DNA from 3 places in the Cellulosimicrobium protaetiae genome. Region 1 is predicted to be linked to each of the others. Evidence: riboswitches for the same ligand, from Rfam matches in the RefSeq annotation. Region 1 holds a riboswitch; each other region holds the start of a gene.
What was found. A riboswitch is a leader RNA that binds a small molecule or an ion and turns the genes downstream of it on or off. The one in region 1 is predicted to bind S-adenosylmethionine.

Region 2: another riboswitch for S-adenosylmethionine. It lies ahead of FIC82_RS02830 (methylenetetrahydrofolate reductase); the one in region 1 lies ahead of FIC82_RS18915 (aminotransferase class V-fold PLP-dependent enzyme).
Region 3: another riboswitch for S-adenosylmethionine. It lies ahead of FIC82_RS03935 (hypothetical protein); the one in region 1 lies ahead of FIC82_RS18915 (aminotransferase class V-fold PLP-dependent enzyme).

What each region holds. Positions count from the first base shown of each region.
Region 1 is NZ_CP052757.1:4,391,303-4,395,904, forward strand. It holds gene FIC82_RS18915 (aminotransferase class V-fold PLP-dependent enzyme) at 1-1,367, opposite strand, end outside; SAM riboswitch class IV at 1,401-1,516, opposite strand; gene FIC82_RS21205 (hypothetical protein) at 1,561-1,686, opposite strand; SAM riboswitch class I at 1,705-1,811, shown strand; gene FIC82_RS18920 (rhodanese-like domain-containing protein) at 1,819-2,310, shown strand; gene FIC82_RS18925 (O-succinylhomoserine sulfhydrylase) at 2,307-3,557, shown strand; gene FIC82_RS18930 (DUF6226 family protein) at 3,602-4,318, shown strand; gene FIC82_RS18935 (hypothetical protein) at 4,440-4,602, opposite strand, start outside.
Region 2 is NZ_CP052757.1:647,532-652,133, reverse strand. It holds gene FIC82_RS20975 (LytR/AlgR family response regulator transcription factor) at 1-221, shown strand, start outside; gene FIC82_RS02840 (heavy metal transporter) at 383-757, shown strand; gene FIC82_RS02835 (sodium/solute symporter) at 754-2,277, shown strand; SAM riboswitch class I at 2,441-2,543, shown strand; gene FIC82_RS02830 (methylenetetrahydrofolate reductase) at 2,638-3,702, shown strand; gene metE (5-methyltetrahydropteroyltriglutamate--homocysteine S-methyltransferase) at 3,735-4,602, shown strand, end outside.
Region 3 is NZ_CP052757.1:907,272-911,873, forward strand. It holds gene FIC82_RS20790 (hypothetical protein) at 1-469, shown strand, start outside; gene FIC82_RS03930 (hypothetical protein) at 709-1,563, shown strand; SAM riboswitch class IV at 1,575-1,690, shown strand; gene FIC82_RS03935 (hypothetical protein) at 1,757-2,362, shown strand; gene FIC82_RS03940 (nuclease-related domain-containing DEAD/DEAH box helicase) at 2,359-4,110, shown strand; gene FIC82_RS03945 (UvrD-helicase domain-containing protein) at 4,138-4,602, opposite strand, start outside.

The DNA of each region.
Region 1 (4,602 bases):
GCGAAGAGTCCCTCGAGACCGGACCCCACGGGCACCGGGCGCGGGTCGTCGGCCACGGCCCAGCAGCCGTCGACGACCTCGTACCGCGTCGCAGGGCCGTGCTCCACGTACGACCGCACGGCCTCGACGAGCCGGACGACGTCCGCACCCGTCGTCCCGACGCCGACGGACGCGCGGATCGCGCCCGCGTCGTACCCGAGGCGCGCGAGCAGCGGGTGGGCGCAGAAGCGGCCGTCGCGCACGCCGATTCCGTGCTCGGCGGAGAGGTACGCGGCGACGAGGCCCGGGTCGTGACCCTCGACGGAAAACGTGACGACCCCGACCGGGTCGACCGCGTCCTCCCAGACCCGCACGACCCGCACACTCGGGACCGCCTCCAGCCCGGCGACGAGCGCCGCGCGCAGCGTCGCCTCGTGCGCGTGGAGGTCGGCCGGGTCGAGCGTCGCGAGCGCGTCGCACGCCGCCGCGAGCGCCGCGGCACCCACCACGTTGGGCGACCCGGCCTCGTGGCGCGCGGGCGCCGTCTGCCACTGCGTGCCGGTGACGGATACCTGCCGCACCGCACCGCCGCCGGCGAGGTAGGGCGTGCCCGCGTCGAGCCAGTCGCGACGGCCCACGAGCGCGCCCGCGCCGAACGGCGCGTACGTCTTGTGGCCGGAGAACGCGACGTAGTCGACGCCGGAGTCGGCGAGCGAGAACCCGCGGTGCGGGACGAGCTGGGCGCCGTCGAGGACGACGCGCGCCCCGGCGTCGTGCGCGATCCGCACGACGTCCGCGACGGGCAGCGACTCGCCCGTGACGTTCGACGCGCCGGTCACCGCGACCAGGGCGTAGGGAAAGCGCGCGAGCTCGGTGCGCAGGCCGGACAGCGTCTCCGCGACGGACGCGCCGCCCGCGAGGACCGTCGCGCCGCCCGCGCGCTGCCACGGCAGCAGGTTCGCGTGGTGCTCGACGTCGAGGACGAGCACACGACCAGGCGTCCCGTCCGCGTTCGCCGGGACGCAGCCCGCGAGCAGGTTGAGCGAGTCGGTCGTGTTGCGTGTGACGACCGTGACGTCGTCCTCGCGCGCGCCGACGAACGCGCCGATCGTGCGGCGCGACGCCTCGTAGAGCGCCGTCGAGACCTGCGACAGGTAGCCCGCGCCGCGGTGCACGCTCGCGTAGAGCGGCAGCACCTCGGTCACGCGGTCCGCGACGGAGCGCAGCGCCGGGGCCGAGGCCGCGACGTCGAGGTTCGCGTACGGGACGCTGCGGCCGTCGACGAGCGGCACGAGCGTGTCCGCGCCGACGACAGGCAGGAGGGCGGGCGCGGCAGCGATCTCCGCCAGGTCAGGGGCCGAACACTCGACGTCCGCGAGAGCAGTCATGGCACAGTCCTCCAGGGTCGTCCGGGGAGAACCTCCCCGCGCTTGCCACCCGCCGGTCGGCGTGCGGCCTGGTCGTCACCCGGGGCACCCCGCCGCGAGAGGAGGGTTGCCGGCCAGCAAACCGGGGTTTCACGCTGGCACTCATGACCTGCGTCCCAGGATGTGCGCGGGGACGCGCCGTGTCAACCGGTGGTCAGGGCGTCTCGGATGGCGGGACGCAGTCCACGGGCACGTCGAGGCGCCACCCGGACTCGCCGATCGCGTCGGGCACCCTGCCCAGGGGCTGCTCGGCGAGACGGACGTTTCGCGCGTCGGACACGTGGCGTACGATCCCGAGCAACCATCCGGAGCGGCCGAGTGACGTGGCACGTCGACGCCGCAGCAACCCCCCGGTCCGTCGCGAGGCGGTCGGGCGCAGGGTGCTACTGCCACGATCGATGGAGGAGGACTCATGAGCGACCAGTCCCAGCAGACGTCGGCAACCGGGGCGGCACTGCCCGACGCCCGACCCGCCGTCGGCTACGCCGGCGACATCACCCCGCAGCAGGCGTGGGACCTGCTGACGAACGACGAGCGCGCGGTCCTCGTCGACGTCCGCACCGAGGGCGAGTGGCGCACCATCGGCGTGCCCGACGCGACGGACCTCGGCCGCGGCGTCGTGTTCGACGAGTGGGTGACCCCGGCCGGGCCCAACCCGCGCTTCGTGGACCAGCTCGTCGAGGCGGGCCTCACGCCCGGCGACGAGCGCCCCGTCGTGTTCCTGTGCCGCTCGGGCCAGCGCTCGATCGGCGCGGCGCGCGCGGCCACGGCCGCCGGGCTCGGGCCGTCGTACAACGTGCTCGAGGGCTTCGAGGGCGCGCAGGGCTTCTCGGGCCTGCGCGACGTCGAGGGCTGGAAGGTCCGCGGCCTGCCCACCACGACCTACGACGAGGCGGCCCGATGAGCGCCGCCCAGCCCGGGAGCGTGCCCGGCGGCTCCGGCCGCAAGCCCCTGCCCGCGAGCGCGCGCCCCGCGACGCTCGCCGTGCGCGGCGGGCACCACCGCACGGAGTTCCAGGAGACCTCCGAGGCGCTGTTCCTCACGCAGGGCTACACGTACGACCGCGCCGCCGACGCCGAGGCCGCTTTCAAGGGCGAGCTCGACCGGTTCGTCTACTCGCGCTACGGCAACCCGACGGTGCACGCGTTCGAGGAGCGCCTGCGTCTGCTCGAGGGCGCAGAGGCCTGCTACGCGACGGCGTCCGGCATGTCCGCGGTGTTCACGTCGCTCGCCGCGCTCGTGGGTTCCGGGTCGCGGATCGTCGCGGCCCGCGCGCTGTTCGGGTCCAGCATCGTCATCTTCGACGAGATCTTCGCCAAGTGGGGCGTGCGGACCGACTACGTCGACGGGCACGTGCTCTCCCAGTGGGAGGAGGCGCTGTCCACGCCGGCGGACGTCGTGTTCTTCGAGACGCCGTCCAACCCCATGCAGGACATCGTCGACGCGCGGCGCGTGAGCGAGCTCGCGCACGCCGCGGGCGCGGTGGTCGTGCTCGACAACGTCTTCGCGACGCCGCTGCTCCAGAAGCCGCTCGAGCTCGGCGCGGACGTCGTCGTGTACTCGGCGACCAAGCACATCGACGGCCAGGGCCGCGTGCTCGGCGGCGCGATCCTCGGGACCGAGGAGTACGTCAACGGTCCCGTGCAGACGTTCATCCGCAACACCGGACCGACCCTCTCGGCGTTCAACGCGTGGGTGCTGCTCAAGGGCCTGGAGACGCTGCCCGTGCGCGTCGCGGCGCAGAACGCGGCGGCCGCGCAGGTCGCGGAGGCGCTCGAGCAGCTCCCGGGGATCGGGCGCGTGCGGTACCCGTTCCTCGCGTCGCACCCGCAGCGCGAGCTCGCGCTGTCGCAGCAGAGCGGCGGCGGAACGGTCGTCACGTTCGACCTCGCCGTCCCCGAGGGCACCGACCCGGAGACGGCGAAGAAGCGCGCGTTCACGTTCCTCGACGCCCTGCAGGTCGTCGACATCTCGAACAACCTCGGCGACGCCAAGTCGCTCGTCACCCACCCCGCCACGACGACCCACCGCAAGCTCGGCCCCGAGGGCCGCGCCGCCGTCGGGATCGCGGAGACGACGGTGCGCCTGTCGGCGGGCCTGGAAGACCCGAGCGACATCATCGAGGACGTCGAACAGGCCCTCAACACCTGACCCCCCTCCCGCTCGACGGCGGCAGGACGCCCTAGCCTGACAGCGTGACCGCCTACGTCCGCCCGCCGCTCCCGCGTCAGGTCTTCCACGACGACGCCGGCGACCCGTTCGAGTACGGCGGACGGTGGGACCACCTCGACGGGCCGCCCGAGGACACCTACTCCGTGGACTCCCACCCAGAGCGGTTCGCGCCACTCATCGACGTCGTGGACGCACTTCTCCGGCACCTCGTGACGACGTACGCCGTCACGGTCGAGGACGTCCGCCTGCGGAGCGTCGAACTGACGGCGCACACCCCGGGAGCGCCCGCCCACCCCGTGCTGGCGGGGGTGCGCAACGTCGGTACTGACGCGGTGCGCGCGGTGCGCGCGGTGCGCGTCACCCCGTCGTCCGACGCCGCCGCGCCGCTGACACTCCTCGTCACGGAGTACCCGAGCGTCGTGGTCCGTGCCGGCGTCCTGCACGAGGACACGTTCCCGTCGTGCGGGTGCGACGCGTGCGACGACACCGCGGAGAGTGCGGCCCAGTCGCTCGAGGACCTCGTCCTCGGCGTCGCGGAAGGACGGTTCTCGGAGGCCCTCCGCAGGGCGCTCCCGGGTCGGCGCGAGTGGTGGGTCGCGCACCGTCTCGACCTGCCCGACGACGGGTACCGGTCCGGCGAGGGCCGCACCCGGCTGCCGGGCGCCGCCGGGCAGCAGGCACGACGACGCCTCGCCGCTGTCCCAGGCGGCCGGTGGCGGCCCTGGCCCGTCTCTGCCTGACACCCGCCGACCTGGTGTCGTGGGCCTGTTCGGACCTTCGCAGGGCCACGACACCAGGTCGGCGGGCGTCAGGCGCAGGGTCGACACGGCGTGGTCGGGCGAGGCGTGGACCGGACGCGCCTCAGCCGATGCTGCCGCCCAGGACGACGACGTCCGTCCGGCGACCCCCCGACCGTGCGACGTGCGCCCGGACGGCGTCCAGCTCGTGGGGCAGCAGCACGAAGGTCGTCGACGTCCCGGTGTCGTTCACGTCCCAGAGCAGCTGCCAGCGCTCGTCGAACCCC
Region 2 (4,602 bases), 890 kb from region 1:
TCGTGCGCGAGCCGCTCTCCGACCTGGAGGAGCGCTGGGCGTCCGCCGGGTTCCTGCGCGTGCACCGGTCGTACCTCGTGGACCGGGCCGCCGTGACCGCGGCACGGTTCGGCGGCACGCAACCCGCGCTCGTCGTCGCGGGGCACGAGGTCCCGGTGAGCCGCCGCATGGTCCCGGCGGTGCGCGAGGCGCTGCTCGGCCCGCACCGGGGTCCGTCGTGAGTGCTCCTGACGCCGCGTCGGACCCGCCCGGCGACGAAGGTGCCCTCGCGCGAGGGCCGCACCCCGAGGCGCCTCCCTCGGACCGGGGGGCGGCACCCGGCCCGCGCCGACCCGGACGGGTGCGCGTCCGGTCGACCGATCCCCTGCCCGCCGCCGGTCCCGTGCCCGACGTCCCGGCGGGCGCACCGTCGTCGGGCACGTCCACGGCCACCGCGGGGCGTCCCGAGGAGCCGGACGACGCCGCGGCTCCCTACACGCGCGGCCTCGTGCGGGCCCAGCTCCGGCTCGGGCTCGCGTGCGTGGTCTCGTTCCTCGCGGTCGTCGCGCTGCTCACCGTGACGATGAGCGCCGTGCCCGCGCTGGACGCGGTCGTGGTCCTCGGCGTCCCCCTGCCGTGGCTCGTGCACGCCTACGGCTTCTACCCGGTGATCCTCGCGTTCGCGGTCGTGTTCGCGGTCACGGCCGCCCGCAACGAGCGCCGGTACCGCGCGCTCGCCGAAGGGTCCGGCGGCCCGGACGAGGGCGGTGGCTCGTGAGCGCGCTGCCCCTCGTCGCGATCGGGCTGCTCCTGCTCGCGACCGGCCTCATCGGGTTCTACGGCCTGCGCATCTCGCGCACCACGAGCGACTTCTTCGTCGCGTCGCGCACCGTCCGTCCGGTGTGGAACGCGTCCGCGATCAGCGGCGAGTACCTGTCCGCCGGCACGTTCCTCGGCCTCTCGGGCCTCGTGCTGCTCTCGGGTGCCGAGGCGTTCTGGTTCCCCGTCGGGTACGCGGCCGGGTACCTGCTCGTCCTGCTGTTCGTCGCCGGCCCGCTGCGCCGCAGCGGCGCGTACACGATCCCCGACTTCGTCCACGCCCGGCTCGACTCCGTCGTCGCGCGCCGCGTGACGAGCGTGCTCGTGCTCGTCATCGGGTGGCTCTACGTCGTGCCGCAGCTCCACGGCGCGGCGCTCGTCATCACGAGCGTCGCGCCCGTCCCGCCGTGGGTCGGGTCGGTCGGGATCGCGGTCGTCGTGAGCGCGGTCGTCGCGGCCGGCGGCATGCGCTCCATCACGTTCGTCCAGGCGTTCCAGTTCTGGGTCAAGCTCACCGCGCTCGCGCTGCCCCTCGTGTTCGTGCTCATGGCGCTGGGCGGCGCGTTCGAGCCGGGTGGCGCCACCGTGACCTTCGACCCCGCGGCGGTCTTCCCGCACGACGCCGGTCCCGGCGGCCTCGACGCGTACGCGACCGTGTCGCTCCTGCTCGCGCTGCTGCTCGGGACCACCGGCCTGCCGCACGTCCTCGTGCGCTTCTACACCTCGCCCGACGGCGGCTCCGCCCGCCGCACGACCGTCGTCGTGCTCGTGATGATCAGCGTGTTCTACATGGTGTCCAGCACGCTCGGGCTCGTCGCCCGGGTCGTCGCACCCGACCTCGCGGAGCCCGGCGTCGCCGACACCGTCGTCCTCACGCTGCCGACCCGCCTCGTGCCCGGGATCGGTGGCGAGCTCCTCGCCGCGCTCGTCGTGGCGGGTGCTTTCGCCGCGTTCCTCGGCACGTCGTCGGGGCTCGTCGTGGCGCTCGCGGGCGTCGTGAGCCAGGACCTGTTCGGCGGGACCGTGCGGTCCTTCCGCTGGTCGGCGGTCGCGTGCACGCTCATCCCGCTGGCGTTCGCGCTCGTCACCATCCCGCAGGGCCTCGTGACGAGCGTCGGGACGGTGTTCGTCTTCGCCGCGTCCGCCCTCTCGCCGGTGATCCTGCTCGGCGTGTGGTGGCGCCGCCTCACCGCGCGCGGCGCGGTCGCGGGGATGGTCGTCGGGTCCGTCCTGTGCGCGACGGCGCTGCTCGCCTCGTCCGCGCTCGTCGCCGCGGGCTACGGGACCGGCCCGGCCGGGGAGGCGGTCGACGGCGTCCCCGGCGTCGTGCGCGCCCTGCTCGCCCAGCCCGCCGCCTGGACCATCCCGCTCGCGACGGCGACCGTCGTCGTCGTGTCCCTGCGCGACCGCCACGGACCACCGCTGCGCACCGACCGGTTCCTGCGGCGCCTGCACGTGCCGGAGCTCCGGCGCCGTTGACGACGGTGTGGGACCTGAAATCTGTAGCGTAGAAGGCCTGAAATCTGTAGCGCAGGAGCCCTGAACTGGTCAGATCCAGCGCGCGCCGATCTCGTCGTGGAGCCGGGACATCTCACCTGGCGGTCACCCTCGACCGCATGCCGGATGGGTCGTAGGATCGGGTCAACCATCCAGAGCGGTCGAGAGTCCTGGCTCGACGACACCGCAGCAACCCGCCGACGGAAGCCTCCCGAGGACAAAGGTGCTAACGCCAGGGTCGATGGAGCGACTAATGGTCTCAGAGGCATCCTTCGCGCACCGTCCGGGCAGCCCGTGCCCGACGGCGGTCGCGCACGCACCCACCCCGGTCGGAGCGACGTCGTGAGCGTCGCGGACGCCGTCGGGCAGGCCCACGGCGGGGCGGCACGGCCGACGGTCTCGTTCGAGCTCATGCCCCCGCGCCGCCCGGACGCGGCGCCCAAGTTCTGGGAGACGGCACGCCGGCTCGTCGCGACGCACCCCGACTTCGTGTCCGTGACGTACGGCGCCGCGGGCACCGACCGCGCGACCGCGCGCCAGGTCGTCGGCCGCCTGCTCCAGGGCACGCCTGTGCTGCCGATCGCGCACCTCACGTGCGTCGGGGCGTCGCGCGAGGACGTCGAGGAGGTCATCAACGACTTCCTCGACGAGGGCGTGCGGAGCTTCCTCGCGCTGCGGGGCGACCCGCCGCGCGACCAGCCGGACTGGCAGCCCGCGCCCGACGGCGTGCGGTCGTCGACCGAGCTCGTCGCGCTGCTGCGCGAGGTCGAGGCGTCGCGCTGCGCGGCCGACCCTGCCGCCGCCCTGCGGGGCGCCGCCCGCCCGCTGACGATCGCCGTCGCGACGTTCTGCGACGGCAACCCCGCCGCCGGCACCACGCGGAGCCAGGAGGTGCGCCGCCTGTGGCAGAAGCAGCAGGCCGGCGCGAGCTTCGCGATCACGCAGCTCTTCTACGACGCGTCGTCGTACACCGACTTCGTCGCCGAGGCCCGTGCGGCCGGCGTGACGATCCCCATCCTCGCCGGGCTGCTGCCCACGACGGAGCCCGCGCGGCTCCGTCGCGTCGAGGAGCTCACGGGCGTGCGCGCGCCCCAGCACCTGCTGGACGCGCTCGACGCCCTGCCCGACCCGGAGGCGCAGCACGCCTACGGGATCGCGTACACCGTGGACCTCGCGCAGCGCGTCCTCGACGCGGGCACGCCCGGTCTGCACGTGTACACGTTCAACAAGCACCGCGCCGCTCTTGACCTGCTCGAGGGTGTCCACCTCGGCGGCGGGTCGGGCGGGACCGGGGGCAGCGCCAGCGCTGCCGCCGCCCCGCTCGTCCCGGACCTGGCCAGCGGGCCGTGGGTCACCGGCACCTCCCTGCCCACGACGAGCGCCGCCACGCACGGCACGCCCGTCTGACCGGTCCTCCGGACCAGCAAGAGGTTTCGATCATGGCCACTTCCGTACCCTCCCCTACCCAGAATCCGGTCGGTTTCCCCGCCGGCACCGTGCTCGGCTACCCGCGCATCGGGCGCCGCCGCGAGCTCAAGAAGGCCGTCGAGGCGTTCTGGGCCGGGCGCACGAGCGTCGACGAGCTCGAGGCGACGGCCCGCGAGCTGCGCCTCGCGACCGTCCGCCGGCTCGTCGACCTCGGTCTCGGCGCCGACGACGCCTCGGTCCCCGGCTCGTTCTCCTTCTACGACCAGGTGCTCGACGTCGCCGCCTCCCTCGGGGCGGTCCCGTCGCGGTTCGCGTCGCTCCTCGGCACCGGGCCGGACGAGGCGGGACGCCTCGACCTCGCCGGCTACTTCACCGTGGCACGGGGTCAGGGTGACGACGCCCCGCTCGAGATGACCAAGTGGTTCGACACGAACTACCACTACCTGGTCCCCGAGATCGGCCCGGACACCCCGATCCGGTTCGTCGACGACCGCGTCGTGCGCGAGTTCGTCGAGGCGAAGGAGGCCGGCGTCGTGACGCGGCCCGTCGTCGTCGGGCCGGTGACGTTCCTCGCGCTCTCCAAGGCGGCTGACGACGCCCCCGCGGGCTACTCGCCGCTCGACCGGCTCGACGACGTCGTCGCCGCCTACGCCGACCTGCTGCGCGCGCTCGCCGCCGCCGGCGCCCCGTGGGTGCAGCTCGACGAGCCGATCCTCGTCACCGACTCGGTCGACGTGCCGTTCGCCGACCTCGCCGCCGCGGTGGAGTCGGCGTACCGCGCCCTCGCGACCGACCTCCGCCCCGTGCCGAACCCGGGGTCTTCGCCGGACTCGTCCGCGGACCCGGCCGCGACCCCGGGTTCGGCGCAGGACGCGCGGC
Region 3 (4,602 bases), 1.1 Mb from region 1:
CGCGTACACCGAGGCGGACCGCGCGGCGGCCGGTGGCTCCGCGCCTGAGCGCGCGAGCACTCCGACCGGTCGTCGCAGCCCTGCGCCCGCACCGGTGCGGCCCGCCCCGCGCGGGACGAAGGACGACCCGTTCGACGAGCGGCACCTGCTGGACCACGTGCGGTCGGTGCTCGCGTCGGGCGCGCCGACGCTCGCCGACGTGGGGACGTTCGGTGGACGCGCTGTCGTCTGGGCGACCGTGTGCGGCGTGCCGGTCTACCTCAACGCGGACTCGTCGCGCGCGGCGCTGCAGCAGCTCGTGGATGCGGCTGCGGGTGGACCTCTCCCGTGGACCGTCATCGCGAGCCAGAGTGGCCAGCTCAACAAGGTGACGTTCCGGTCCGGAGCGCGCGTGCCCGGGTTCTACTGCTACGCGCGCGAGACCCAGCCCACGGCAGGCCCGCTGGGAGGCGCCGTCGTCGCGCACTGAAGGTCCGACGCCGTGGGACGGGCCGCGAGGTGCGGCCCGTCCTGCGGTGCAGCTCCGGCTGTGGGCCGCCGAGGCGAGCCGACGCGGTCGTCGACTCTCTGCCTCAAGAGAGTCGACTACCGTGCCTCCAGAGACGACGGGTGAGTACCCGACGCACGACGTGAGCAGGGGGCTGCTTCATGGAGGATCCGCGCGCGGCGGCGAGGGCGGGACGAGTCCGGCGGCACGCACGATGGGTCGTGCCGCTCGTCGCCGCACCCGCCGTGTTCCTCGCTTGCGTCCTCGTCCTCGACGCGCTCAACCGGCACGAGCTCTACCACGGGGCGTGGGCGTTCCTCGTGCTCCTGGTGGTCGCCGTGGCGTTCCTCGGGCCGGTCGCCCTGCTCGCTGTCGCGATCGCAAAGGGCGCCAGGACATTCCGGGAGCACCGGCGCAGCCGCGGTCGGTTCTCTGCGACCGAGCGTGCCGAGATCGGCCGGCGCGACGCCGCCGCGCACGCGTGGGCGAAAGCCCAGGGCCTGCACCGGCAACTCCTCGCGCGGGAGGTTCCGCCCACGCTGCGGGTGTGGGACGTCGTCCCGTACGCGGGCGAGGAGTTCTTCTGCGACGTGCCCGCCGGGTACGCGCGCTACTACGGGACGACCGTCAGCTACACGCAGACGTCGGGGTTCTACTACGGGCGGCCGTCGTTCGTCCTCACCGGCCTTGCCGTGACGGCGATCGCCAACGCCGCCGAGCGTAGCGCCGCCCAGGCGCAGGCCCGAGAGCAGTGGCGTGAGCGCTGCGTCTCCCGGCTCGTCGTGAGCAACCACCGGCTGCTGGTCCAGGTGCATGGGCGATGGCTGTCGTTCGACTACTCCGCGATGACGGCGGTATTCCCCGAACCCGGCGGGTGGGCCCTCGTCTGCCAGTTCTCCTCGACCGAGCCGCTCTTGCTCACTGGCGACCACGCCCCTTTCGCCGCGGTGATGACCCTGTACAGGACGCACGGCGAGCAGGCGCTGAGAGATCACCCCGGTCTGGAGCCACTCCGGCCGGTGCACGGCCCGGCCAGCCCGGGGAGCGAGGTTGCTTCCGATCAGCGGGTGAGGTAGACAACTGCCCAGGTCACGAGTGACTGGCGAGACGCCCTCCGCGTGCCGGTCCGGCAACCGCGCCCCTCGCGCACGGTGCCCCAGGAGGAAGACCGGCCCTGGCCGAACGGTCAGGGAAGTGCGAGGTCGACGTCCGCCTCGGTGCGTTGCTGCGCGCCCGGGTGCCGTCGGCCCTGACCGAAGGGCTGCTCCGATGAACCCGACCCCGACCATGACCCTGTGGGTCCGTACCGACGACGCGTGCCAGCTGCTCGTGAGCGACGAGGGGCACCTCGTGTGCCCGGTCCACACCGGGCACCCGCGCCCGGTCCCGTCGCGCGGGTGCTCGTTCAACCCGTTCCTGCGTCTCTGCCACGTCTGCCTGAGCGAGCGCGTCCAGATGACGAGCCGCTTCCACATCGAGCGACGCGTTTGCGACGCGTGCCAGAAGGTCGACGCCTCGCTCGCCAAGTCGCTCGGTGCCGAACCCCTGACCGGGATCACGCAGGACCACCAGACCCTGCGGCGCATGGAGGCCTACGTCACGCTCGTCTTCCCGACGCGGTGGCGGCGCGCGCGCGAGAGCGGCCTCGGCGTCGTCGAGCTCGACACGAGCGCACCGTTCTGGGGCAGGAAGCGCGACGGCCGGGTCGAGCCCCAGCCATCCACGACGGTGCGGCACTTTGCGCGACTCGACCACTGGCGCCACCGTGGTGGTGGCGGGCCGGACTCCGTGTCCCGCCGCGCCGCGTTCCTCGCGTGGGCACGGGCCGTGCACCCCGCGAGCCCCGTGGCGGTCGCAGCGGGTGAAATCCCGTGACGCGCGAGACCGCAGGTCGTCAGGCCCGTGACGTCGTCGGCACGGTGCGGTACGAACGGCACATGCCGCTCGCGTTCCCGCCCGACCCGACGTTCCCCGACGACGGCGGCGCCGAGCGCGCCGTGTGGGACGCTCTGCGCGAACAGCTTCCCGACGACGTCGTGCTGTTCCACGGGGTGCACGTGCAGGAGGACGAGCAGGAGTACGAGATCGACGTGCTCGTCGCCTGGCCAGGGGTCGGGCTCGCCGCGATCGAGGTCAAGGGCGGGCACGTCGACCGGGTCGACGGCACCTGGTTCCAGGGCAACGGTCCCCGGCGGCACCGCATCGACCCGGTGCGCCAGGTCCAGGGTGCACGGCACGCGCTGCAGGCCCTGCTGCGCCGTCGCGACCTGTGGGCCGCGGAGGCGCGCACCGCGCACCTCGTGGCGTTCCCGCACCGGTACGTCCCGCGCGACTGGGAGACGGTCGACCTTCCACGGGACATGCTCGTGGACCGCGGCGACCTGGAGCGGTCGGGCGGCGTCGCCGAGCGGGTGAAGCGCGCCGTCGAGCGTCACGGCCAGGGCCATGCCGGGCTCGCGGCCGACGACGTCCCCGCCCTCGTGGACTCGCTCGCCAGCGGCTTCCCCAGCCAGGCGGAGCACCTGTCGCTCGCCCTGGAGCACGAGACGCGCCTGGAGCAGATGACCCGCGACCAGGCCCGCGTCCTCGACGCGCTCTCCGAGGTGCGCAGGATGCGGGTCGTCGGCGGCGCGGGGGCGGGCAAGACGTGGCTCGCGCTCGAGCAGGCGCGACGGCGTGCACGGGCGGGCGAGCGCGTCGCCCTGCTCTGCTACTCGCGGGGGCTCGGACGCTACCTCGAACGCGTCACCCAGACGTGGCCGGCGCGCGACCGGCCCGCCTACGTGGGACTGTTCCACGACCTGCCGCTGAGCTGGGGCGCCGAGCGCGGCGCCGACGACGACCCGGACTACTGGGAGCGGCACCTGCCGACCGAGCTCGGCCGGCTCGCGGGCGAGCGTCCGTCGACGGACCTGTTCGACGCCGTCGTCGTGGACGAGGCGCAGGACTTCGGCGACCTCTGGTGGCCGTCGCTCCTGCGGTGCCTGCGCGACCCGGACGACGGTGGGCTCTACGTCTTCCTCGACGACGCGCAACGGGTCTTCCCTCGGGGTGTCGACGTACCGCTCCAGCTCGTCCCCGTGACGCTGCGCGAGAACCTGCGCTCCACGAAGCAGATCGCCCAGGTGTTCGGCGCGCTCTCACCCGACACCCTCACCCCACGAGGGATGAACGGCCCCCGCGTGCGGATCGTCGACGTGCCCGCCGCCGCAGCCGTGGAGGCCGCCGACGACGCCGTCGAGGCGCTGCTCGACGAAGGGTGGAACCCCGGCCAGGTCGCGCTCCTGGCCACGGGACGCCGCCACCCCGCCCAGGTCAACGAGGTCACCGTCGGCGGGTACGCCGCCTACTGGGACGCGTTCTTCGCGGAGGAGGACGTGTTCTTCGGGCACGTCCTCGGGTTCAAGGGCCTCGAACGTCCCGCGGTCGTGCTGTCCGTCAACGGCGTCCGGGACGAGGCGCGAGCCCGAGAGATGCTCTACACGGGCCTGTCACGCGCCCGCTCGCTGCTCGTCGTCGTCGGCGACCGGTCGTGGATCGAGGGCGTCGGAGGAGAGGCCGTGCGACGACGGCTCACGGAAGCGCAGGCCTGGGCTCCCGTCGGTTCGGGGGCGGACGCCTGACGGCGCCCGTCCTGGGCCGGGAACGGGTCAGGAGACGGTTGCCGCCTCGGCGTGGGCGGGGAGCAGATCGCTGCGGCGGCCGTTCCACAGGACCGCGAGCTCGTCGCGTGCACGGGTCGCCGCGACGTAGAGCAGGGACCGTTCGCGCAGCTCGCCGTCGGCGCGATCGGCCTCCGGCAGGGCCGACAACCCGTAGCCCCAGCCCTGCTCGTCCGACGAGACGCCGAACAGGATGACACGCTTGAACTCCATGCCCTTGGAGCGGTGCATGGTCATGACGAGCACGCTCCCGGTCCCGGTCGAGGCGTCGTCCTGGATGAACTTCGCCTTGACGCCACGCTCGCTCAGCGCGTGGACGACCTTGTCGCCGGTGTTCTTGGTGCGGACGAGCACGCCGATCGTCTCGGGGGCGTCCCCGGCGTCCCCGGCGTCGCGCCAGCCGCGGACGAGCTCGGCAGCCTGTTCGTACTCGTCGAGGAGCGAGGACGCCCG